3 regions of the Microcoleus sp. B9-D4 genome follow, and region 2 is predicted to be linked to each of the others. Evidence: riboswitches for the same ligand, from Rfam matches in the RefSeq annotation. Region 2 holds a riboswitch; each other region holds the start of a gene.
The links. A riboswitch is a leader RNA that binds a small molecule or an ion and turns the genes downstream of it on or off. The one in region 2 is predicted to bind cobalamin.
Positions count from the first base shown of each region.

Region 1: another riboswitch for cobalamin. It lies ahead of QUB24_RS06485 (CbtB-domain containing protein); the one in region 2 lies ahead of QUB24_RS31620 (hypothetical protein).
Region 3: another riboswitch for cobalamin. It lies ahead of QUB24_RS28150 (DUF1636 domain-containing protein); the one in region 2 lies ahead of QUB24_RS31620 (hypothetical protein).

Region 1 covers NZ_JAUBTS010000007.1:91,540-99,638, forward strand. Annotated here, with positions in the region: gene QUB24_RS06460 (cupredoxin domain-containing protein) at 1-654, opposite strand, end outside; gene QUB24_RS06465 (heavy metal translocating P-type ATPase) at 914-3,172, opposite strand; gene QUB24_RS06470 (heavy-metal-associated domain-containing protein) at 3,218-3,418, opposite strand; partial or broken gene QUB24_RS06475 (transposase) at 3,870-4,574, opposite strand; gene QUB24_RS06480 (Nramp family divalent metal transporter) at 4,584-5,888, opposite strand; cobalamin riboswitch at 6,057-6,199, shown strand; gene QUB24_RS06485 (CbtB-domain containing protein) at 6,218-6,415, shown strand; gene QUB24_RS06490 (hypothetical protein) at 6,561-7,751, shown strand; gene QUB24_RS06495 (vitamin K epoxide reductase family protein) at 7,821-8,099, opposite strand, start outside.
Region 2 covers NZ_JAUBTS010000102.1:4,207-12,305, forward strand. Annotated here, with positions in the region: gene QUB24_RS31590 (energy-coupling factor ABC transporter substrate-binding protein) at 1-94, shown strand, start outside; gene cbiQ (cobalt ECF transporter T component CbiQ) at 91-891, shown strand; gene QUB24_RS31600 (ABC transporter substrate-binding protein) at 1,290-2,702, shown strand; gene QUB24_RS31605 (hypothetical protein) at 2,686-2,853, shown strand; gene QUB24_RS31610 (hypothetical protein) at 2,910-3,428, shown strand; gene QUB24_RS31615 (Uma2 family endonuclease) at 3,699-4,277, shown strand; cobalamin riboswitch at 4,316-4,460, shown strand; gene QUB24_RS31620 (hypothetical protein) at 4,618-5,058, shown strand; gene QUB24_RS31625 (methyltransferase domain-containing protein) at 5,078-5,944, shown strand; gene QUB24_RS31630 (ABC transporter ATP-binding protein) at 6,074-6,922, shown strand; gene QUB24_RS31635 (diacylglycerol/polyprenol kinase family protein) at 7,258-7,959, opposite strand.
Region 3 covers NZ_JAUBTS010000068.1:21,260-29,358, reverse strand. Annotated here, with positions in the region: gene clpX (ATP-dependent protease ATP-binding subunit ClpX) at 1-1,084, shown strand, start outside; gene QUB24_RS28165 (type IV pilin-like G/H family protein) at 1,140-1,739, shown strand; gene QUB24_RS28160 (protein kinase domain-containing protein) at 1,731-3,017, opposite strand; gene QUB24_RS28155 (serine/threonine-protein kinase) at 3,131-4,819, opposite strand; cobalamin riboswitch at 4,954-5,100, shown strand; gene QUB24_RS28150 (DUF1636 domain-containing protein) at 5,123-5,533, shown strand; gene cobW (cobalamin biosynthesis protein CobW) at 5,800-6,834, shown strand; gene QUB24_RS28140 (GTP-binding protein) at 7,017-7,988, shown strand.

The DNA.
Region 1 (8,099 bases), on a different contig from region 2:
AGTTGGATTGATTTGCATAGCTTCAGCGTCAATTATTGTTTCAGGCTGATGTGTTGACATGGATGAATTGAACTGGGATTCTGTTAGTGTTTGAGGTTCCTCGAACCCCGTTGATTCAAGTTGTGGGTCTTCGGTGGCGATAATTTCGCCTCGAAACATATTCATGCCACAGCTAAAGACATAACTGCCAGCTTTTTTAGGTGTGAATTCAACAGAGGTTACTTGATTCAGATGCAAATCTGCTGCAATATGAAAATCTGGAATTAAGACTTGTTCCAAACAACTGCTAGGATCTTGGCGGTGAAAGTTAAGACGCACGGGTTGTCCAGCTTGCACAACAATGCGGCTGGGTTCATAGCCACCATCAACGGTGACGGTTACTTCTTGAATTCCTCCACTGGCTGTAACTGCTTTCTGAGATTTGGGTTTGCTAAGGAGAAACCACCAAAGTTCTAAACTAATTAACCCGATTCCAGCCAAAGTAACTAAAATCTTGTTACTTAAGGGTTGTTCAATGCGCTGAAACTGACTTTTTTGCTGTGTTTGAGTTTGGTGTGTTTCATGGGTATTTTGCGCTATTCCTTCACCAGATAACATTCCTAGTACAACCCCCAGACTAGCAATAGTACCGATAATTGTTGTTTTGCCGATCATTTGAAAACCTCCTAAAAAATACACAAGATTATGGGAGTAAGAGCGGGTTTTGAACAAAGGTATTTAGTGAATTTCCTTCGTGATTGACTAAACCCGCGCTATCGTTCGATGTTTCATTCATCAGAGTGCAAAAATAGGCTACGTTAACACTCCAAAAATTGAACCGGAAATTACCCCAAGCAGAAATCCAAATCCTGCTAATGTTCCTAGAAATGTAAGTTGCTTGTTCATCATTATTCCCTCTTAAGCACGAATCAAATTAGCCAACATTTTTGGGTCGAAAGTTACGGAGACGCAACGCATTTGTTACTACAGAAACGGAACTAAATGCCATTGCTGCCCCGGCAATAATTGGATTGAGGAGCCATCCAAAAATCGGGAAAAGAATTCCGGCGGCGATCGGAATGCCTGCCACATTGTAGACAAAGGCAAAAAACAGATTTTGTTTGATGTTTTGGATCGTAGCGCGAGACAGTTGGATGGCAGTAACAATGCCTTGTAAGTCACCAGAAATTAGAGTGATATCGCTAGCTGCGATCGCGACATCTGTTCCTGTGCCAATTGCCATGCCTACGTCAGCTTGAGCAAGTGCAGGTGCATCATTGATTCCATCCCCCACCATTGCGACAATTTTTCCCTCTGCCTGAAGATTTTCGATTTGAGCGACTTTTTGATCGGGACGAACTTCTGCAATAACTCGTTTGATGCCGACTTCCTGCGCTATGACTTCTGCCGTGCGACGGTTATCACCTGTTAGCATTACCACTTCTAATCCCATCTTTTGTAAAGTGCGAATTGCGACAACAGAAGATGGTTTTACGGCATCGGCAATGCCCATAATTCCTTCTACTTTGCCATTTATGGCAATCCAGATAACCGTCTTACCGAGATATTCCAATCGATCCCACGGTGGCTGCAAACTACTGGTATCAATTCCCAATTCGTTCATCCAACGATGAGTTCCAATTTGCACCGATTGATTGGATACATACCCTTGCACACCACTGCCTGCGTGAGCCTCGAACTCCCGTGAATCCGTCAACTCCACTCCTTGAGATTGGGCATATTGCACCACCGCTTCTGCCAGAGGATGTTCTGAATTCCGTTCGACGGATGCAGCGAGGCGCAGAAGTTTTAGCTCGTTACCATTGGCGGTACCATTAACCGTTATAAAGTCCGTTACAGTGGGTTTACCTTGGGTAATCGTGCCTGTTTTGTCTAAAACAACAGTTTGCAGTTTGTGCGCCAGTTCTAAACTATCTGCACCTTTAATCAAAATTCCGTTTTCTGCCCCTTTACCTGTACCCACCATGATCGAGGTTGGCGTGGCTAAGCCAAGCGCACAGGGACAAGCAATAATCAGCACGCCCACGGTGGTAATCAATGCCATTGTGACGTTGCCCATGATGTTGTACCAAATGATGAAGGTAGCGATCGCAATGGCAATCACAACAGGGACAAACCATCCCGTAACGCGATCGGCTAATCGCTGAATCGGTGCCTTGGAGCCTTGCGCTTGCTGCACCAGTTTAACGATTTGCGCCAAAAACGTATCTTTACCCACTCGTGTGGCTCGGAATTTGAAGCTTCCAGTCTTGTTAATAGTCGCTCCAATCACTTCATCACCAGGCTGCTTTTTCACGGGTACACTTTCACCCGTCACCATTGCCTCATCAATCGTTGAGGAGCCATCAATAATCTCGCCATCCACGGGAATCTTTTCACCCGGACGAACTAGAATGACATCTTCCAACACTACCTCAGCGATGGGAATGTCCACTTCTCGTCCATTACGAATTACCCGCGCCGTTTTTGCCTGCAAACCCATAAGAGAACGAATTGCTTCTGAGGTTTGTCCCTTAGCGCGGTTTTCCAACAGTCGTCCTAGCAAGAGCAATGCAATAATTACAGATGCCGCTTCAAAGTACACATCTGGTTTAAGACCCTGACTGATAAACCACTGGGGAGAGAAGGTGGGAAATAGAGAATAGAGGTAAGCTGCCCCTGTCCCGATCGCTACTAGCGTATCCATTGTCGCGGTATGACGCTTCAAGGCTTTCCAGGCATTGATGTAGAAAGACCTACCCGCCCAAAACAATACTGGAGTAGTGAGTACAAGTTGTAGCCAGGGATGGTGCAGCCACATGGGAATCAAGGGAATAGGCAATCCCGTCATCGCAGGCAGCGAGCCAATCACGATAACGGCGCTGATAATACCGCTAACCCACACCTTGCGGGTCAAGTCCTGATTTTCACTTTGCCGCGCCTGCCGTTCTGCATCATCTTCTGGGGCAAGTACATCATCTTGCATCGGCAGAGCAGAATATCCAGCCGCATCCACGGCATCCTGAATCGCTGCTACATCAGTTTGGCTGGGATTATAGGTAACGCTGGCTTGTTCAGCTCCAAAATTAACATTGCACGTCTCAACTCCCGGAACTGAGCGGATTGCCTCTTCGATGTTACTTGCACAAGAGGCACAACTCATGCCTCGCAGTTTCATAGTGGCGTTTTCCATACAAAATCTCCTTATTTTCATCCTTAAAATGGGTCTGAGAAATCTTTAGTGACAGGTAACGGGATAACCTGCCACTGTAATTGCCTCTGTAATGGCGGCTTCAGATGCTTGAGTTTGGATATTGACCAGTTTGGTTTTGGGATCTGCCTGAACATTTGCGGCGGCATCTACTGTCTTGATGGCTTTGGTAATGGTTTCGCCACAAGCTGAACACGCCATGTTAGGGACTTTTAGCTGTAGTGTCATGGTTGTATTTTTCCTTTCCTTTGAGGGGTTAATCCTATCTTGCAGTATCCAGTCCACTGGAGTGTCAAGGGGGAATGAAAAGAAATTTTTGAGAACCTCTAAAAAGGAGAAATCAACACCCTGGACACCATGATCTGCTGTCTCTTGAATCCCTAGGGCGTGTTTTCAAAGTCGGTGTATCCTAGATTGGGGCGCCGATCGCACGCAGGGAGTCATGCTTCCCTTCAATCAAGGCCAAGTGTGGACCTGTCCCTTCTGCGCCAATACGGTTCAGTTAAGGGCTATGCAGTGCTTAAAACAATAAATACAGGAGGATTCATTATTATTCCAGTACCTCTGTGTTTAACTTGTTTAGAGCGAAATTTTGAGACAGGCTTTTTCACAACTCTTGGGTTGTTTCTATGAACCATTTCAGGTAGAAGTTGGTCAAGTATCTCTAAAGTTAACCAATTCAAAAGAAGAGAATTTCTTGTGGTTGTAACCGCTGGAATTTTGGCAGAGCACGACGAATCACTCGTAATGTTCCAGTAAAAGACAGACGCAATGGTGAAACACCGGCACTGCTTGCAGCTTGAAAAATTAATGACCGTACAGCTCTTCGGTCCTAGTAGTAAACCATAAATTTCTTGTACCACTTCTTTCGGTCTTTGAGAACGAATATGAGTTTTTCTTCCCAATAAATGTACTTTGACTTCATCAATAGTATTCTCGACTTCCCAACGTTGATGATATTCACAAGCAAGTGACTGGGCTGGAAATTTTTCAGCGTCCAACAAGCTCGTAATTAAACGATATCTAATTTGTGTGACTGGGTGTTCGGGAGCCTCAATTGTGTACTCAATTACTCTTACCTGTATGGGCTTAAATCTTTTTTTTCTTAGTTTGCCTGATGGATAAATCTTTCCTCAAATATGAACCATCATCTAATAGTGTTTGGTTTAAGAATTTAACGTTGGATGGAATTCGCACTCTTCTACTCACAACCTTTACTGACTGTAGCTTCTACCATCGCATAAGAATGTAAGCCTCTATCCCACATCAATAGCATTCCTGGCGTTACTGAGCGTAACAACTTTAACGCTCTTACTCTTTCTCCCATTTTATATGGACACATTAAGGCATCAAATATTAAATGTGTTCCTGCCTCTACCGCAATCGCAGATTACTAGAAAATAGTCTGCAATAACAGCCAACTATTTAATCCTACTATAATACTAGCCACTAACCAAGCTAAGGCTTTCAGCCAAAATGGATTCACAAACTCTCCCATTAAGTTGCGGTTTGAGGTAAACATTACCAAGGGAATTACTGCAAAGGGTAATTGCAAACTGAGAATCACTTGACTGAAAACCAGTAAATTAGTTGTACTGCCTTCACCAAACAAGATAATTACGATCAAAGCCGGCACAATTGCAATCAGTCGAGTCAGCAAGCGCCGCAACCAAGGTCGCAGCCGAAAATTTAGAAACCCTTCCATCACAATCTGTCCTGCTAAAGTTGCTGTCAAGGTTGAGTTCTGCCCCGAAGCCAATAAAGCAAAGGCAAAAATTGCACTAGCAGAACCCACACCCAGTACCGGAGAAAGCAGTTTGTAAGCATCTTGAATTTCTGCTACTTCTTGATACCCGGAAAAATGAAAGCTTGCAGCCGACAATATCAGAATTGCTGAATTAATAAACAAAGCTATTGACAGCGCTACGGTGGAATCAATTGTGCCAAATTTAATTGCTTCCCATTTTTTATCAGCAGTTTCTTCCCAAGAGCGAGTTTGCACGATCGACGAATGCAAGTAAAGATTGTGCGGCATCACAGTTGCCCCCAAAATACCCACCGCAATATAAAGCATTGCCTGATTTTGCAAAATCTCTAGGCTGGGAACATAACCGAGTAAAACTCCTCCGGCATCAGGTTTTGCAAAAATCATTTCTGCAATAAAACAACCGCCAATAATTGCAATAATCGTAATCACCAAAGCTTCGATATAACGAAAGCCTTTTCCTTGTAAAAATAATACCATTATTACATCTAGCGCAGTGATGCACACTCCCCAAACTAAGGGAATACCAAATAGCAATTGCAGTCCGATCGCACTTCCAACAAGTTCAGCTAAATCGCAAGCAGAAATAGCAATTTCACAAAGTATCCACAGCAAAAAACTGACTCGCGGACTGAAATAATCTCGACAAGCTTGTGCCAAATCTCGTCCCGTTGCCACTCCCAAACGCACGCAGAGTGATTGCAGCAAAATTGCCATCAAATTAGATAGCAAAATCACACTTAATAGCGCATAGCCAAACTTGGCTCCCCCCGCTAAGTCAGTCGCCCAGTTTCCGGGGTCCATGTAACCCACTGAAACCAAATATCCCGGCCCTGCGTAGGCCAGCATTTTACGCCAGAAACCTTTGCTGTTGGGAACGGGGACGCTGCGGTGGACTTCAGGAAGGCTGGGTCTGTTTTCGGGGTGAGTCATTGGTTTTATTGTTAAATAATTTTCATATTATTTTCATAATCTCACAAATTCTGTTAAATTTCATCAGTCGTATTGCTCAAAATCCGCCAAAGTTGCAAGAAATATGAAGTTGTGTATTTTTTATCTAACACTCCAGGTAATGTGAATGCAGCAACAGAATGTGTGATATGCTCTGAATATCAAATCGGTTCTGGTGAGGAACAGCCACCAGAGGTAACGGGGAAAGTTCGGTGTAAGTCCGGCACTGTCCCGCAACTGTGAAGGAGACAAGTTCTCCAAGTCAGGATGCCCGCCGATGCCCAAATTTACTTTATTCATCTGCGAGGTACATGATGACTACTCAATCTTCTTCTTCTTCGGTTTGGCAACAAACGGCACGGTTGACGCTTTCAACACCCGTGCAAGCGACGCTCTACATCTCCCTATGCGCTTTGACTGTCTGGACTGTTTACTTTACAACTTATCCCGCCGTCCATAACAAGGTACACTCTCTGCGCCACCACACTTTGATGGTTAGTTGTCACTAAACAAGATTGTTTTTATTTGAGATATTGCAGTGCGATTCGTTTAACCTGTTGGGGCGGGTAAACCTGCGAGCTTTCTCAGAGTGCAGACAGGTTAAATAAACCCGCCCCCACCCCGCGCGAGATTCCTTAAAAGTCCAGAATTAAAATGTCAAAATTAAAGTTTTCTGCGCTCATCAGTGCTGTCTGCATGATGAGTATCTTTTTCTATGGTTGGGTAGGGTTTTCGCAGTCTCCACAATCAACTGTGCGACTGACTTCTGAACCCCCAATCAGCCAGATTTTACCCTTTGAAGCCGAGGCAACTACACCTTTATCTCCAGTGTCGTTAAAGCTGCAAGCTTTAGATGCAGCGGGGATTCCTTTAGAGAATGCTCGAATTAGTTTGACAATTTTAACTCCGCCTAAAAATCATTGGTTTACCACCGATTTTCCGATCGTGGAGGGAACAAAGTTGCTGGATATAGAGGCTGTTGCAGCTAAAGGTGAGTTACAAATCCAGCAAATGCTGCCCATTAGGGGAAATTATCAATTGTTAGCAAAGGTGACTCCGATCGCAGAAAATGCTTTTACTCCTATTCAGCAAACTTTAACACTATCCGTGCCGGAAAACGGGGTGAAGTATCGCAATTTTGGGATTTTAGCTGTGATTTTGTTGGTTGTTGGGCTAGGTGGCGGCTTGGCGATTGGAGGAAAGCCCAAAATCCAAGCAGGAGAAATAGCGCCTGAAAGAGTGCGATTGCTGTTAAGTGGGGCGATAATAATTGCGATCGCTACCTTGTTATATGTTAATGTCAGTGCTGAAATTGCCCAGTCTGAGATGTCGATGCCAATGTCTCACATGACAGAATCTAAACCGACAGAAAAAACTAGCCCCATTGTGCAATCTCAGGGTTTACAGGTGCGACTTTCTGGAGATGTTAGTGCGACAGTAGGGAAAGCTGCTAATTTACAAGTTCAAGTCACCGATACCAAAACAAATCAGCCAGTCACAGATGTATTGTTCAATGTTAAAGTCACCCAACTCGAAAATGATTGGATTGCTTTTGCCTACAAAGGTGTCCCGGATGCAGCCGGAAAACTGATATGGCAAGAGCAGTTTTTTGATGGCGCACCTCACAAAGTAGAGGTAGAAGTTTCTCCCCAACCCAACGGGGCCCGTCAGTTTTCACCATTCCAGGTTTTACAAAGTATTGAAGTTGAGGGAGTCGCGCCTCCTCTTTCAGTGCGGTTGACTGTTTTAGCTTACTTTACAGGCATTGTAATCGCGGGGATGGCGATCGGATTTGGATTGCAGCGCCGTTTGCTTGGGCTGCGGGTGAGAGTAGGGCGCATTTAACCGGATTTCGGATAATTTAATTTAAGTGCGATCGACTATGATTAAGTCGATCGCCAGAAATCACTCTTGTCAACGTTCCTGATTTGAGAGCTCTTTAAATTCGCGAGTTCCCTGATAGCCAGATAAATCCGCTAACTCCTGCAAAGATTTTTGCCCTTGGTAAAACTTACCGTTAATTTCCCAAGTGGGAGTCCCTTGAATCTTCGCAGCTTCGCAAAGATCCCGCCGAGCATTTTTCCCTTGAGGATTGCACTCAATATAATTGATAATGCCCGCCGCTTCTTTGCCGAAACTTGCTTTCTGTGCTTGACAATGATCGCAGGTAAAAGAGCCGTACATTTTAGCACC
Region 2 (8,099 bases):
GGCGATCGGGGCTGGCGTAGTTGGGTACGTCATTGGGTTGTATAAAGGCCGATCGCAATCTCGGCAGCAGTCTGATCATAAATCGTCGGAATGAACCATCAGATTGATAGTCTGGCTTATACCAATCGCTTGCGCGGGTTGCCGCCATCTCACAAGTTATCCTTTGCGATCGCCCTTTTAATTCTGTCTCTAGTTTCTGGGGCGATCGTCCAATTGTCGATCGGCCTTTGGCTAGCCGTCTGGATTGTCGTCTATGCGGGTATTCCGGGGAAACTGTATTTGCGGTTGCTGTCACTACCGTTGATGTTTTTGCTGACAAGTTTGCCTGCTTTGGCGCTGGGTGCGGTTGAGTTAAGTCAAATCCAGGAAATTCAGTGGGATATTTGGCAAGGTTGGGGCATTAGCACCGGCACTTTTTATCTGTATGTGAGCCGCACTGGAATATACCAAGTGAGCTTGCTATTTGCCCGCGCCTTCGCATCGACAAGCTGTATGTATTTCATCCTCTTGACGGTTCCATTTACCGAAATCTTGCAGATTCTCAGACAATTACGCTGTCCAGAGTTGGTCACAGAACTGCTATTACTAATGTATCGGTTTATTTTTAGCTTATTGGCGATCGCCGATGAACTTTGGATAGCCCAAAACTCGCGCTGTGGCTATCGCACTTGGAAACTGGGAATGAACAGTTTAAGCATTTTAATCGGGCAATTGCTTCAGCGAACTTTGGAAAACTACCGTCAAGTTTCCTTGAGTTTAGCCTCGCGCGGCTTTAATGGAAAACTGCAAGTTTGGCATTCTTACCCTTATAAACCTTCGCGAAGATATACATTTGAAGCCGTGTTTGGGTGTACAGTTTTAACTTTGTTAAGCGCGGTATTTCAACATTAAATTACTCGTTCCCAGGCTCTGCCTGGTAACGCAGAACCGGAGGCTCTGCCTCCAATTTCCCCTTCGCCACGCGAGGCAGAGCAAGAGTGAAATCGTTTCCCAGGCAGAGCCTAGGAACCAGTCAATGGGGGCCAGAAACCGGGGTTTTTACAGAATATGTGGGCTGTAGCGCGTCTTCTGGGCAAAAAACCCGGTTTCTGAACAACCGCGCCTCCAGGAATATTGTTGATAATTCTCGTATTCTCGTTAGTTTAGCGGGCCGGATTTAAATAAGGGCGATCGCACTTGCAACAGCTATTACAAATATGACTTTTATGAACTTAATTAATGAATTATATGAATTGACGTGAACAGTAGTTGAATGAATAATTACAGTATCAAAATACAGAGAAAAAATCATGTATCAAGATACTAACAAAAAAAACAGCCCGCCGCCCATTGTTTTTATTATTGCCATCGGCTTAATTGGGTTTGGCGCATACAAGTTCCTTCCCGGTTTATTAAAATCCCAAACTTCAAATACACCTACATCTACATCTACATCGGCAACGATCGCACCCGGAGCGATCGCCAATCGTATCAGTTTAGGAAATCAGATATTGGTGACATCCCAAACCACACCAGATAAACAAGCAGGCGTTGAAGCTTTTAAGAACGGAGATTACTCAATTGCGATTCAGAATTTTCAGGCTTCGCTGAAACAAAATCGCAACGACCCGGAAACCATTATCTATTTGAATAATGCCACAGCCAGCAATAGTTCTGCCGTAAAAATTGCTGTCAGCGTCCCCATTGGTAGCAACCCCAATGTCGCCCAAGAAATCCTTCGAGGTGTGGCCCAAGCTCAGGATGAAATAAATACTAGCGGTGGCATAAATGGGGCAAAACTGCAAGTAGAAATTGTCAACGATGACAACAGTCAAGAGGTTGTCAAAGAAGTTGCAAGGACATTGACAAAAGATTCGAGTATACTAGCAGTAATTGGACACAATGCTAGCAACGCATCTCTCGAAGCTGCTCCGATCTATCAGCAAGAAAAACTGGTAATGGTGACACCGACGAGCTTTGCCAACAATCTATCAGGATTTGGCAGCTACATCTTTCGGACAGTACCCAATATTAGCTTAATGGCAGCTCCCTTAGCAGAATATGCCGTCAAAACAGCCGCCCAAACTAATATTGCCGTTTGTTATGACTCCCAAGCACCGGATAACATATCATTTAAAGATGAATTTGTGGCATCTCTTACTGCTGCTGGCGGCAAATTAGCTCCCACTGTTTGCGACTTTTCCTTACCCTCTTTTAATCCCGAAAGTGCGATCGCCGATGCTGTCAGCAAAGGTGCACAAGGATTGATGGTAGCGCCCCACATCGATCGCATTGACCGTGCGATTTCTCTGGCTCGCATCAATCGAGGCAAATTGCCACTCTACGGCAGCACTACGCTCTACACCTTTCAAACTTTAAAAGACGGACAAAAAGACGTTGACGGGCTTGTTTTGCCCGTTCCCTGGCATCCTGAAACTAATCCCGGTAGCCGTTTCCCAGAAAATGCCCGCCAGCGTTGGGGAGGCATTGTGAATTGGCGAACAGCAACGAGTTTTGACGCGACTCAAGCTGTCATCGCTGGCTTGCGACAAAGCAATACGCGGGAAGGATTGCAACAAGCACTCAGAAATGCGAGTTTTTCGACAGCCGGATCGAGCGAGGATGTGAAGTTTTTGCCCACGGGCGATCGGGCTGGTAAGCCGATTTTAGTGCAAGTTAAACAAGGAGGAAGCACTGGCTATAACTTTGTCCCGCTGCGGTAAGTTTGTTAAGTGCGAGGCGTTTCCTTTACATGAGGGATGGATACGGTACGTTTCCGACGGAAGTTCCCGCACTCCCGGTTCTGTGGACGATCGCGGCGGGGGACTGGGTTTGGAGGAATTTCCCTTCGGCGAAACACTACGGCTGCTTTAATATTTGAGCACAATTTCTGGTTATAATTATAAGCAACACCGCAGTGAACATTTGGTATGGGAAGAAAAGCAAAACTCAAAAAACAACGGCAAACAGAGCGACAACTACAGATGAAAGAAGGTCAACTTCCATCTATTACTCCTCCCCCAGTGGGTGAGCTTGTATATTCTAAAGATGCTTGGTTTAGTGATAATAAGCCCTTGAGTATCGATATTGTAAAAAGCGCCAGAACTCAAAGATATTTAGTTTGCCTAGATCCGAATCCCTCCCAGGAACACACCAGACAAGTTACTCTAACAGTTTGGGACAGTGTTGAGCGTGCAATTTTCGGAGGTGAAGAGGCAATTAAACATCTCAAGGCATACACCTATGAGCAACTTTGTGTTTTTAGGAATTTTCAAGAATTCATCTCTAAACTAAGTGATGATGACGATCAAGTAATCGCTGTAAGCCATGAGGGGAGAGTGCATACCGATCGGGAAACTCGGATGGCGGCGATGAGAGAATTTAATAAACACGCCATTGAGTCCGGGGATAATATCCGTTTTCGAGTAGATGGAGAGACGGTTCTTTGAATATAACTCGCTACTACGATAGGGATATCACTTAGTCGCAAGCCCCATAGCCTAGCGCTTTCCAATTGATATAAGCTTTTCGATCAACACCCCCAATTACTAAACCATAAACCAAACTTATTTTATTAGGTGATATAAGTTCCCATCACGCTAGAAAAGACACCAGTCGCGTGGAACAGGCATCTTGCCTGTTCCTGAGCTAATTTTACATGGAATTAGCAGAATTTTTAAGATAAACTGAAATGAGTAGATTAAAGGAGAGCGTTGTGTATGATCGCGCAAGTTGACACCAAAACCTACACCGCTGAGGAATATCTAGAATTAGAAATCAATTCTCAGGATCGGCATGAATTTATCAATGGGGAGATTGTTCTGATGGCTGGCGGCACACCGGATCACAATGAAATTACCACTAATTTAGTTGTTGCGCTGAAACTGGCGTTAAAAGGGAAATCATATCGGACTTTTAGTTCGGATCAGCGGCTTTGGGTTCCGCAGCTTAATAATTATACTTACCCGGATGTGATGGTGGTAGCGCGCCCGATCGAGCTCCAATCTGGACGAACGGATACAATTACTAATCCGCTGCTAATTGCTGAGGTGCTGTCTAAAGGTACTAAAGCTTATGACCGCGATGAAAAGTTTGCTGCTTATCGCAGTATTCCTAGTTTTCAGGAGTATTTATTAATCGACCAATATCGGCTACAGGTCGAGCAATATTCTAAAACTGATGCGAATAAGTGGATTTTTTCGGAATATAGCTGTATGGGCGATCGCCTCAGTTTAACCTCTGTTGCTGTGGAAATTTCGCTGGCAGATTTGTATGAAAATATTGAGTTTGGTGAATAGGCGGACGGTTTTTTGTCAAATGTTCCAAATAGTGGTAATATCCCCGTATATCGATCGGCTCTGATGGAGAACAGCCATCAGACGTAAGGGGGAAAGTTCGGTGCGAATCCGGCGCTGTCCCGCAACTGTAATGAGATTATTGCATCTCTGAGTCAGGATGCCCGCCGATTTGTTTACAATCATGTTTTTCATCTGCGAGGTATGGGTGATGGTGAGTTTATTATTTTTTTTATTATTGGATTGGGGTTTTTTAACCGCAGATATCAGCAGATGAACACAGATGAACGCTGATGTAATTCGATCTGTGTTCTGAAGCGTATATTATTTTAATGGAAAAGAAATGCGAATTGAAGATAGTGTTTGGCAGGGTAGTTTTGGCTACTGGCAAAACTTGTTTATTCACCAGAATATTTTGCCGATAGGACATACTGCTTGGAATGGCTTTTTGCATCGAGGACGAGGCTTGGTTGCTTGCAAAATCAATACTCCCATTAACGGTTCTGTGAATTGGAGCGTAGATACTATCAAGTACGATCTGGAATTTGTTTCCCAATTGTACGCAACTGCTTATTTGCAACAACTAGAAATAGAACCAAATACTGTTTTCAATCTGCTGCAAATCATTGATAGCTACGAACCCAAGGCAGCCATTATATTTTTGTCGATCGCAAACGGTCAGATTGATATCAATTTGTTGCAAAAGTTGGCAATTTCTCCTGTTGAGTGCTATGAACAAGTATGCAAGCGCTGGGAAGAATTTCAACTCTGCCCTAAATCCTAAAACTTACTAAATTTTCCGAATGCCGCAGCCAAAATCAATCGAAATTTCCAAGGTAACTCGCTACCAAAATGCAGCGCTTAATTACTATTTGGGCCTGACAGATTCGCCCTACCTTCACTACGGCTATTGGGAAACCCTACCTGTGCCCGCTGACGAACTAACGATCGCACGATTGCGCCTCGCTCAGCAAGCTTATACTGTAAAACTGTTGGATGCAATCCCCAAAGGCACTCATACGATACTCGATGTGGGCTGCGGGATTGGTGGAAATGCGGCTTATTTGCTCGATCGAGGTTTTGCAGTCGAAGGGCTCGCACCCGATCCGTTCCAACAACAGCGCTTTCTTAAGTGTACGGGCGATCGGGCAATCTTCCACCTCACGAGGTTTGAAGACTTCAAAGCAACCCATTTCTACGATCTTATTCTCTTTAGCGAAAGTAGCCAGTATATGTCGGCTGTTGATATTGCTAACGGTGCCGCCAAAATCCTCAATCCCGGCGGTTATGTTTTGCTGGCTGATATGCTGCGATCTGATGCTAATTATAAAGAGGGAATGTTCTCTAATTGTCATGTTGTTACGGAACTTCATGCAGCATTAAAGCAGGCTGGATTCACTTTAGTAAAAACTGAGGATATTTCCGCCCATATTTTGCCAACAATCGATTTGTATGTCGATACTTTCCGCCGATATGGACTGAATACAATGATCTATGTTGCAGATTTGATTGCGATCACAATTCCCCCCGTCCACAAATTCCTGCGCTGGATATTTCGTCGCTGGTTCAAGAAGCTGGTAGTTGAAGGATTGGAGGCAAGTCAACTTTTTGAGCAACATCTCTGTTATGAAATGCAACTTTGGCAGTTGTCAAAATCTGATCAAGGCTGACACAAATACAATGGAAAGCGGTAATCGGTAATTGGTAATCATTCATCGGTAATCGGTAATTGGAGGCATAGCCTCCGGGTATTTATTCCCAGGCAGAGCCTGGGAACAAGGCTATAAAAAATAAAAAATATGTCTGAATGGATTCTCGAATTCGATCGCACTTGCTACTCCTATCCCTGCGGTTCGCGAGTGGCAATTCAGGGTTTAAATCTCAAAGTTCCCGCTGGGAAACGGTGCGGGCTGATCGGTCAAAATGGCTGTGGCAAAACTACATTTTTTCTGTTAGCAAATGGCTTATATCAACCGCAACAGGGAATCATTAGCTGGCAAGGTGAACCCTTTCGCTACGATCGCAAATCTTTGATGCAACTGCGCCAACAAATCGGACTCGTGTTTCAAAATCCCGAACATCAATTAGTAGCTTCCACGGTAGAAGAAGATATTTCCTACGGATTGTACAATTTAGGCTTGAGAGAATCCGAAATTGCTCAACAGGTGCAGCAGGCGATCGAGCAATTCGATCTAAGCGAACTCGCCCGCGAACCAATTCACAATCTCAGTTTGGGCCAGAAAAAGCGGGTTTCCATCGCCGATATCATGGTTCTCAAGCCGAAACTGCTGCTGTTAGATGAACCTACCGCCTATCTCGATCCGCGTCACACCCGACAACTGATCGGTTTACTCCAACAAATTCACAGCGCCGGAACCACTATTCTTTTAGCAAGTCACGACCTCGATTTCATCTACCGCTGGGCTGATTGGGTGTTTGTAATGGATCGAGGAAAATTGATTTTAGAAGGAACACCGGAAACCGTTTTTGCTCAGCGGGATGTGTTGGAACAATTGCAGCTTGGTGTACCGCTGGCGATCGAGCTTATGGAGCAAATAAGGGCGATGTTTCCAACAGACGATCGCTCAAAAATCCCCGCTTTCGAGCAATGGCAACAACAAATTTTACAAGCACGTCGGCTGCTTTAACGGAACTTAGACAATTGATAATTGGCGTTGCTGATTCACGGTATGAATTACCTTTTCGCTTGAAGTTACAAAACTCACCCTCAAGCGGGCTTATAGCAATTGGGAAATCTTGAATTCATACCTCTATTCAGCAACGCCGTTTATAGCAATCCTAAATCATTCATGTAAATTTGTAGGGTAGTGCTAAGAGTGCCTACCCCCTATCTATCGGGGCAACCGGGCGTGGGATTGCCCCTACAATAATTACGCGAATGATTTAGGGTTGCTATATAGCAATTGCGAAATAGTGAATTCATACTTCTATTAAGCAAAGCCCCCGTGGGGGGAAGTTCAGATTACACATTACCAATTATCAAAAATTGATTGAGGAAAAAGGCGATCGCCCCACTGCCGATCGGCACAGTCAGATTGTCAATTCCCAGCTTGGAAACCGACTCCAAAGTAGCAGCAGCCAAAGCTACAACAGCAGACACAGCCCAAGTTTGCCAAATATTGCCTTGAACCGCCAGCAAAATCAAACTGCTAACAGCAAAACTCACCAAATACATAGTTGCAGAACCTTCCCAACTCTTCTGCATTCCCCAAACTCGATAAATATGTTTCCCGTATTTCTGGCCGATGACAGCAGCCAATCCGTCGCCCCAAGTCATCACTAAAATGCCCAAAGCAGCGTATTCCTGATGTTGCAGCGGCCAAAACCAAGCCACGAGAACGCTGATACTAACAGCATAGAAAAAAGTCCCCCAACTGTGCCGATTGATACTGTTAAGACTGGGCAAAATCGGAACTTGGTAAGAAATTAGGGCGATCGCACCTGCTAAAATTCCCGCCGAAATCCCCACCCAACCGGGTATTTCCAGCCACCACGCCAGCAAAATCACATTTCCAGTACCGATGTGTACCACCTTCCGCGATACTTCAGGATCGACAGAAGTAAAGCGATTTAACCCTTCAGCTACCAGTAAAATCAAACCCAACCAGAGTCCCACGAGGGAAATTTGCAACCACACAGTCGGAATTTCAGAAAATATAGACACGATATTTAGGAAAAACTTATTTACATCAGGCACTGTTTACTACTTTAGTGGAAAGCGCGATCGATGTTAGAACCCCGCAGCCTTAAAGTGCTGCGGGGAGCTGGCTGTTATGTTTTTTGAGGTTGGTCTACTTAAAACCT
Region 3 (8,099 bases), on a different contig from region 2:
CGTCATCGGCCAGCATTCAGCAAAAAAAGTCCTTTCTGTAGCAGTTTATAACCACTACAAGCGCTTGAGCGTTGACCAAGCTAAAGATAGCGAGAAGTCTTCCCCTGACAGCGATGTAGAACTGCAAAAATCCAACATCCTCCTAGTCGGGCCCACAGGTTGTGGCAAAACTTTGTTAGCGCAAAGTTTGGCGCAAATGCTCGAAGTTCCCTTTGCGGTAGCGGATGCGACGACACTGACAGAAGCTGGATATGTCGGCGACGATGTAGAAAATATCTTGCTGCGGCTGTTGCAAATGTCCGATTTTGATGTGGAATCGGCGCAGCGGGGCATTATTTATATTGATGAAATTGACAAGATTGCTCGCAAAAGCGAAAACACTTCGATCACTAGGGATGTATCAGGAGAAGGAGTGCAGCAAGCGCTGCTAAAAATGTTGGAAGGAACAGTGGTTAACGTGCCCCCGCAAGGCGGCCGCAAACATCCTTACCAAGATTTTATTCAAGTTGACACTAGCAAAATTCTATTTATTTGTGGCGGTGCTTTTGTCGGTTTGGAAAAAATAGTTGAACAGCGTTTGGGTAAAAAATCCTTGGGCTTTATTCAGCCAACAGAAAGCGACAGCAACTCGACTTTGCCGGCGAAAGACAAGCGGGCCGCTGATATTTTGCAGCAGGTACAGCCGGACGATTTAGTCAAGTTTGGTTTGATCCCGGAGTTTGTGGGGCGGATTCCGGTGGTAACGGTGATTTCGCCGCTGGATGAAGCAGCTTTGATGCAGATATTGACTGAGCCCCGGAATGCGCTGGTGAAGCAGTATCAAAAGCTGTTGAAGATGGACAGCGTGGAATTGGAATTCCAGCCGGAAGCGCTACGGGCGATCGCCCAGGAGGCCTATCGTCGCAAAACTGGCGCGAGAGCTCTTCGCAGCATTTTAGAGGAGTTAATGCTGGATGTGATGTACGAGTTGCCTTCTCGCAAGGATGTGGCTAACTGTATGATTACTCCTGAAATGGTTGAGAAGCGATCGACTGCTGAATTGCTGTGGCATCCCGCATGGCACAAACAGCACGAAACTGCCTAATTTGTAATCTGTAGGGTGCTTGTGGCGCACCCTACAAGCTTGGCAAATTTACTTTATGACAGTTAAAAAAATGTCAGTCAATGTAGCTAAAGCCAGTAAAAAATCGAGATTGCCAGTATCCAGTTTGCTGCCGAGGATTGCAATTTACAGCGCGGTTATGGCTGGCATCCTGGCGTCATGGTACAATTTCCAACTCAATACGATCGTCCTGCCCTCGTTCCCGTCAACGGGTAAGGAATTTTATGAAGCCCTACAATATATTTCAAGCATCAATAGAGCGCAGCAAGCTTACTATGCAGAATACGGTCTATTTAGCGATTCCATTGCAAAATTGGGTCTGGGAATTAAAGAACAGACCGAGAACTATAATTACACGATGGTCTCATCAATGGGCCCGGTTCAAACTTTGCACAATCACCGCGAACCAGCACAATTTGAAAGCGCGATCGCGATCGCCAAACCTACTGATAGGAACCCCGATAAATCCTACACTGGCGCAGTATTTGCTTACAAAGAAAAGGGTAGCAATATAATAAAAACTATTACTGCTGTATGCGAGAGCGATCGCGAGAACGCACGTTATGCAGAAACTTGGAGTCCCCCAACTTTTGACGGCAAAGAAATTCACTGCCAGCCCGGAACAAGGTTAAGGTAAAACCTTGAAACTCTTTTGCGTCACTTTTTGACCGTCTAAGTAAAATTGAAACTGCCAATTGCCCGGTTTGTCATCTTTTTGAAAATTGTACCAGCACCAAGTATTTAATCGATTGCCCGTCGTTTTTAAATAAGATTGACTCTGGGCTGCAAAGTTGCCTTGAGAGTTGACAACCTTACAATAACCTCTATATTTTCCCTCTAGCAACTTAGTAGCACTGACAGCAAAATAGACTTTATTGTGTTGTTTCAAAGACCAAACATCTCTAGTTTTTTTCGATTCTAGTTCGTCAGTTAACATCACTTGAGTCTGAGGATTTAACTTTACTGCGTTGATTATTAGTTTGAGATCGACTGCTGTTTGAGGTTCGGAAAATTTCCACAGCCAAGGAAACAGCAAAGGAATAAAAATAGCAGCAATTGCTGTTAATAATCGGACTGATATCAGTGCGATTTTTGACTTGTTACGCGGCTGAACTACCTCTAGGGGAATCAAAGCATTGAGGGCAGCATCTGCGAAAGGATAGCGGTGTTTGAAATTGGGTTCCACCATTTTTTGCAGCCAGTCAAGAAACTCTGGAGTTAGCTGCGGCAAGCGATTTTTAAAATTAATCCGCCCCGTATCGTCCATCAAGCTGCCAATTTCGGTAGAATTGATGCCGATTAGCAAGCAAATTAGCGTCGCGCCGAGACTGTATAAATCCGATGCAACAGTTAGCTGCCGATTGAACATTTGTTCTGGCGGCATAAAGCCCAAAGTGCCTTTCACAACGCTGCTGGCCGCCACTTCTCCCCCGCCGATTCTAGCAAATCCGAAATCGACAAGGCTGACATTCATCCGGTCATTTACTAAGATATTTTCGGGTTTTAAATCTCTGTGGATGACTGGCGGAACCCGATTTTGCAGGTATTTGAGTATTTCTAAAACAGAGATAGCAATTTGCTTGATTTGTTCGGGTTTCCAGCGGTTAGAATTTGCCAAGGAAGGGGAATCTTTGTATTCTTGCACCATGCAGAAACCCGATGCAGTTGGGAAGGAATCTAAATAGCGGGGAATGCTAGGATAGTCGAGTTCTCGCAAAATTTTAATTTCTTGTTCGCACGCTTGATATTGAGCCCAATTAGCGCCTGTTTGGGCAAATTGAAATTGTTTGACGGCGACGGAACGTTTGGTATTAATTTCGGTAGCGAGATAAGTAACTCTACCGCCAGCGCGATTGTGTCCGAGTTCGCGGGTTATTTGATAGCCGTAGTTGGAAAAGTCAGGAAAAGCATTCATAGGTAAACAGTTGATAGTTGATAGTTTATGGTTGATAGTTGACTGTTGGGAGTTGATAGTTGATAGTTGTCAGTAGTGCGAGCTTAAGAACTCGCGAACGAGAGTTCAGTTGTTTACGGTTTAATTAAATTGGGTTCGGATTTGTGATAGTGGGCAAGGATTCTTTTTGATTTAAAAACACTCATTTCAAACAAAGGAATTGCAGTAACTACTAAAGATACCATTATCGTTCCTCCTACAGCTATCATTTCCATGGGTTCAACCCATTCTAATTGACTACCGACTTTTAAAAACAGGTAAAATAATAATCCAAGACTCATACAAAATCCGGCACAAAGAAAGGCTATTTGGGCAGCATCTACTTCAATAATTTGTCTGGATCTCTGCTCGTCAATCACATGGTTAAACATCAAATGAACTATTTTGTAAATCAAGGATGCCATTGCTAGAATTAAGGCGGCTATAAGGCTCCCTCCTAATGCTCCCAGTAAAGTTACTTCGCCCTCAATCAAGGAATATATCAAACCTAACAAAATTAACAAAATGAACCAAGTTAAGTGGAAGATCAACTCGGACATTAAACCTGCTAAAATAAAGCCGCACATAAAAGTCAGCCTGTATGCAGAAAAAGAATTAGTTTTTTGCGGTACGGGCAGCGGGGCTGTTGTAGCTTGCAATTCTATTGTATGAGTTTGGGGTTCAGAATTTGCGCGCAAGATGATTTGGCGGTTGTAAGTTTGACTGGCCAGCAATTTGCTCGTATCGACGGCGATTGTGCACTCGATATTATTGCTTTCAAATGCCTGCGGTTCAAAGGAGATCCAAGAGTGGTCGTAGGGCGTGTGGGGCGGATCGTTCGGATGCGGCGCAACTTCCCATCTTCCTGTTAAAATTGTATCGGGAATTGGGTTGCTAATTGCAATAGTTTGTGTTAAGATTTCTCCATATTCAGTAGCAGTGAATTGAATGCGATCGCGCTCAATTCTCACTTTCGGCAAGCTGCTGACATCCAAAGATTGTAGCGCAGCTAAAGCATCAGCCGCCGACTGATATCTATCTTGAATTCTCGGCGCTACCATCCTTTCCAGCCAATTCATCCAACCTTGCTGCAACGGCGGTACTAAATGCCGGAAATGAATGCCATAATTGGCATCAACTAAATTACCGACATCCGCAGATTTCGTACCAGTTAACAAGCAAATCAGCGTTATCCCCAAGCCGTAAAGATCCGAGGCTTTGGTTAATTCTCGGTTGAACATTTGTTCGGGTGGCATAAATCCCATCGTGCCTTTGACAACGCTGCTGGCGGCAATGTTTCCGCATCCCAAGCGCGCAAAACCGAAGTCTACTAAGTAAACATTTAACTCTTCGTCGATTAACAAGTTTTCCGGTTTGATGTCGCGGTGAATTACGGGCGGTTTCTGGGATTGCAGGTAAGCTATAATTTCTAAAGTTGCGATCGCAATTTGCTTGATATCCGGCGGCGAAAAAGTCCGGGCGACTGCAGATTCGGCATTTTTGTATTCCTGCACCATGCAGAAACCGCTGTCAGTCTGGAAAGAATCGAGATAGCGTGGGATGCCAGGACGATCCAGATTTTGCAAAACTTTAATTTCTTGTTCGTAAGCTTCGTATTCGGCCCAGCTAGCACCTAATTGAGCAAATTGAAATTGCTTAATTACAACGGATTTTTTAGTGTTAATTTTTGTGGCGAGATAGGTGACGCGGCCGCCCAGACTGTTGTATCCGAGTTCGCGACTTATTTGATAGCCATGTTGGGAAAAGTCAGGAAAAGCGTTCATAGGTAATTACTATGGTTGGTAGTAAGGACTTTAGTCCTGAAGCAGTTATCTTATAAGGACTAAAGTCCTTACTACGAACAAAACGATCGCTCCTACAAACATAACTTTTTTGAAAAAAGGCGGCAAGTGCGGTATGATGTGATTTCGCGATCGGTTCTAGCGGGGAGCAGTCGCTAGAGGAAACGGGGAAAGTTCGGTGCAAGTCCGACGCTGTCCCGCAACTGTAATGAAACCCTTGGGGTTTTTCAAGTCAGAATGCCCGCCGATATCTAACTCACTTTTGAACGCATCTGCGAGGTACGGATGATGGATGGAATTAACACGGCTGTACGCACAAAGCACAGTCTATTTGTTTGCACTGCTTGTGCTAGTGTTTGGAAAAACGGCAAGCGCGAAGGTAAAAGCGGCGGTCAACAATTCATGGAAAATTTGTCGCAACTCGCTAAAAATTGGAAGTTTTCTGATAAGTTTGAGATTCAAGAGGTTGAGTGCATGAGTGCTTGCAGTCACTCTTGTGCGGTGTCTTTTGCTGCTGTTGGAAAGTACACTTATCTGTTTGGCGATTTACCTGCAAATGAGTCGGAAAGCGTCGCGGCTGTACTCGAATGTGCGGGTCAATACTATGCTAAACCGGACGGTTTGTTGCCTTGGTCAGAGCGTCCTCAAGCTCTGAAAAAAGGTGTTTTAGCAAAGATTCCACCACTGGGAAATTAGACCCTTTCTCGTTACCATGCTCTACCCATCGCCGATAACTAAGGCGACCCATCCGCCAGGGACTTAAGTCCCTGGCTAATAGCGAAAGTCCTCTAAAGAGGACTGAGAATAAAAATTTTAAACTCATTAGTCCTCTTGAGAGGACTTTCGCTTTGAGGCAGGGGTTTAAACCTCTGCCGGACTGTCGGTTTAACGAGTTTTCTGTCCGCAATTGCCTGACCCAAAATTGAAAGATATTCAATCACACTACAACAACAAAATTATCAATGCACAAAATTCCTGTTACTGTCATCACTGGTTTTCTCGGTAGCGGCAAAACTACCTTAATTCGCCACTTATTGCAAAATAATCAAGGTCGCCGCATTGCTGTTCTGGTTAACGAATTTGGCGAAATCGGAATTGACGGAGAACTGCTGCGCGATTGCCAAGTTTGCGACGAAGAAGAAAATGTTAGCAGCAATATTGTTGAACTAACAAATGGTTGTCTTTGCTGCACTGTTCAAGAGGAATTCTTGCCGACTATGCAGGAATTGTTGAAGCGCCGAGAACAAATTGATTGTATCTTAATTGAGACTTCTGGCCTCGCACTTCCTAAACCTTTGATTCAAGCTTTTCGCTGGCCGGAAATTCGCACGGGTGCTACTGTAGACGGTGTTGTTGCTGTTGTCGATTGCGAAGCTATTGCTAGCGGTACTTTTGTCGGTGATATCGATGCTTTGATGGCACAGCGGCAGGCCGATTCTAGTTTAGATCACGAAACTCCGATCGAGGAATTGTTTGAAGACCAGTTAGCCTGTGCCGATATGGTACTTTTAACGAAGGTCGATCGCGTAGATGCTGAAACTCACAAGAAAGTCCAAAGCTGGTTGCAGCAAGAGTTGCGTCCGAGTGTGAAAATTGTGCCTTGCAAAGGTGGCGAAATTAACCCCGATGTGTTAATGGGATTTAATGCGGCGGTTGAGGATGATTTGGAGTCTCGTCCGAGTCACCACGACACTGAGGAGGAACACGAGCACGATGATGATATTAACTCGACTTACTTTATTGCCGATCGCGAATTTGAACCTGAAGCTTTGGTGAAAAAACTGCAATCCTTGATGCAGCAGGAGGAAATCTATCGGATTAAAGGGTTTGTGGCGGTTCCCAAGAAACCGATGAGGATGGTGTTGCAAGGTGTGGGTTCGCGGATAGAATATTTTTACGATCGCCCTTGGCAACCTTCCGAACTCCGCCAAACCAAATTAGTGCTGATCGGTAGAGAGTTAGAGCGCGATCGAATTGCAGCTATGATTAACAACTAATTGTCATCTGAGAGGGGCGGGTCGATCGATATTTTGAATTGCAGCAAATATTATTGGTAAAACTCGCTCCTCCAAGCTCTCACCAACAATTTATTAACATTATTTAATATTGTGGGCGCTGCCAGCAGGTCTGGTGTACAATAGCGATAATGGTTATCATTGTACAATAATCGAGGTCAAGTATGGTGACTGCTGGGGCGATCGAATCAGTTCCTGTTACCGTTCTCACGGGCTATCTGGGTGCAGGCAAAACTACGCTACTGAACCGCATTTTAACAGAGGAACACGGCAAAAAAGTTGCAGTCATCGTCAACGAATTCGGCGAAGTAGGCATCGACAACCAACTGATAATTGATGCCGACGAAGAAATTTTTGAGATGAACAACGGCTGCATTTGCTGTACAGTCCGAGGCGATTTAATTCGGATTATCGGTAACTTGATGAAGCGGCGAGACAAATTCGACCACATAGTCATCGAAACCACAGGTTTAGCCGACCCCGCACCCGTCATTCAGACATTTTTTGTAGACGAAGATATGCGGGACACATTAATGCTAGATGCAGTTGTCACTGTAGTCGATGCCAAGCACATCTGGCAGCACTGGGACGCAGACGAAGCTCAAGAGCAAATTGCCTTCGCCGATGTAGTTTTACTAAACAAAACAGATTTAGTGGCTGAGGAAGAATTGGGAGAATTAGAAAAGCGAATTCGCGCCATGAATGCAATGGCAAAAATTTACCGTACTCACAACGCTGAATTACAAATGGATGCTTTGTTGGGCGTCAAAGCATTTGATTTGAACCGGGCATTAGAAATAGAACCCGATTTTTTGGGCGAACATACTCACGAACATGACGAAACTGTTACCTCAGTAGCAATAGTAGAATCTGGTGCTATTGATGGCAACAAATTTAGCGATTGGGTCGGCGAATTGTTGCGAACTCAAGGCACGAATATCTTTCGGAGCAAAGGCATTTTGAATATGGCCGGAGAAAACAACAGATTTGTTTTTCAAGGAGTGCATATGTTGTTCGATGGCAGACCGGATCGACCTTGGAAAGCTACAGAAACTCGGAAAAACGAGCTTGTATTCATCGGTCGCAATTTAAACGAAAATCAGTTGCGAGAGGATTTTCGTAAATGTCTGGTTTAACTGAAATCTTGAAGGATTTTTAATCAGCCTTTTAGCAACAGGCAAGATGCCTGTTCCACAAGAATAAACTTCATTTCTTGTGGAAGGGAACAGGCAAGATGCCTGATCCAC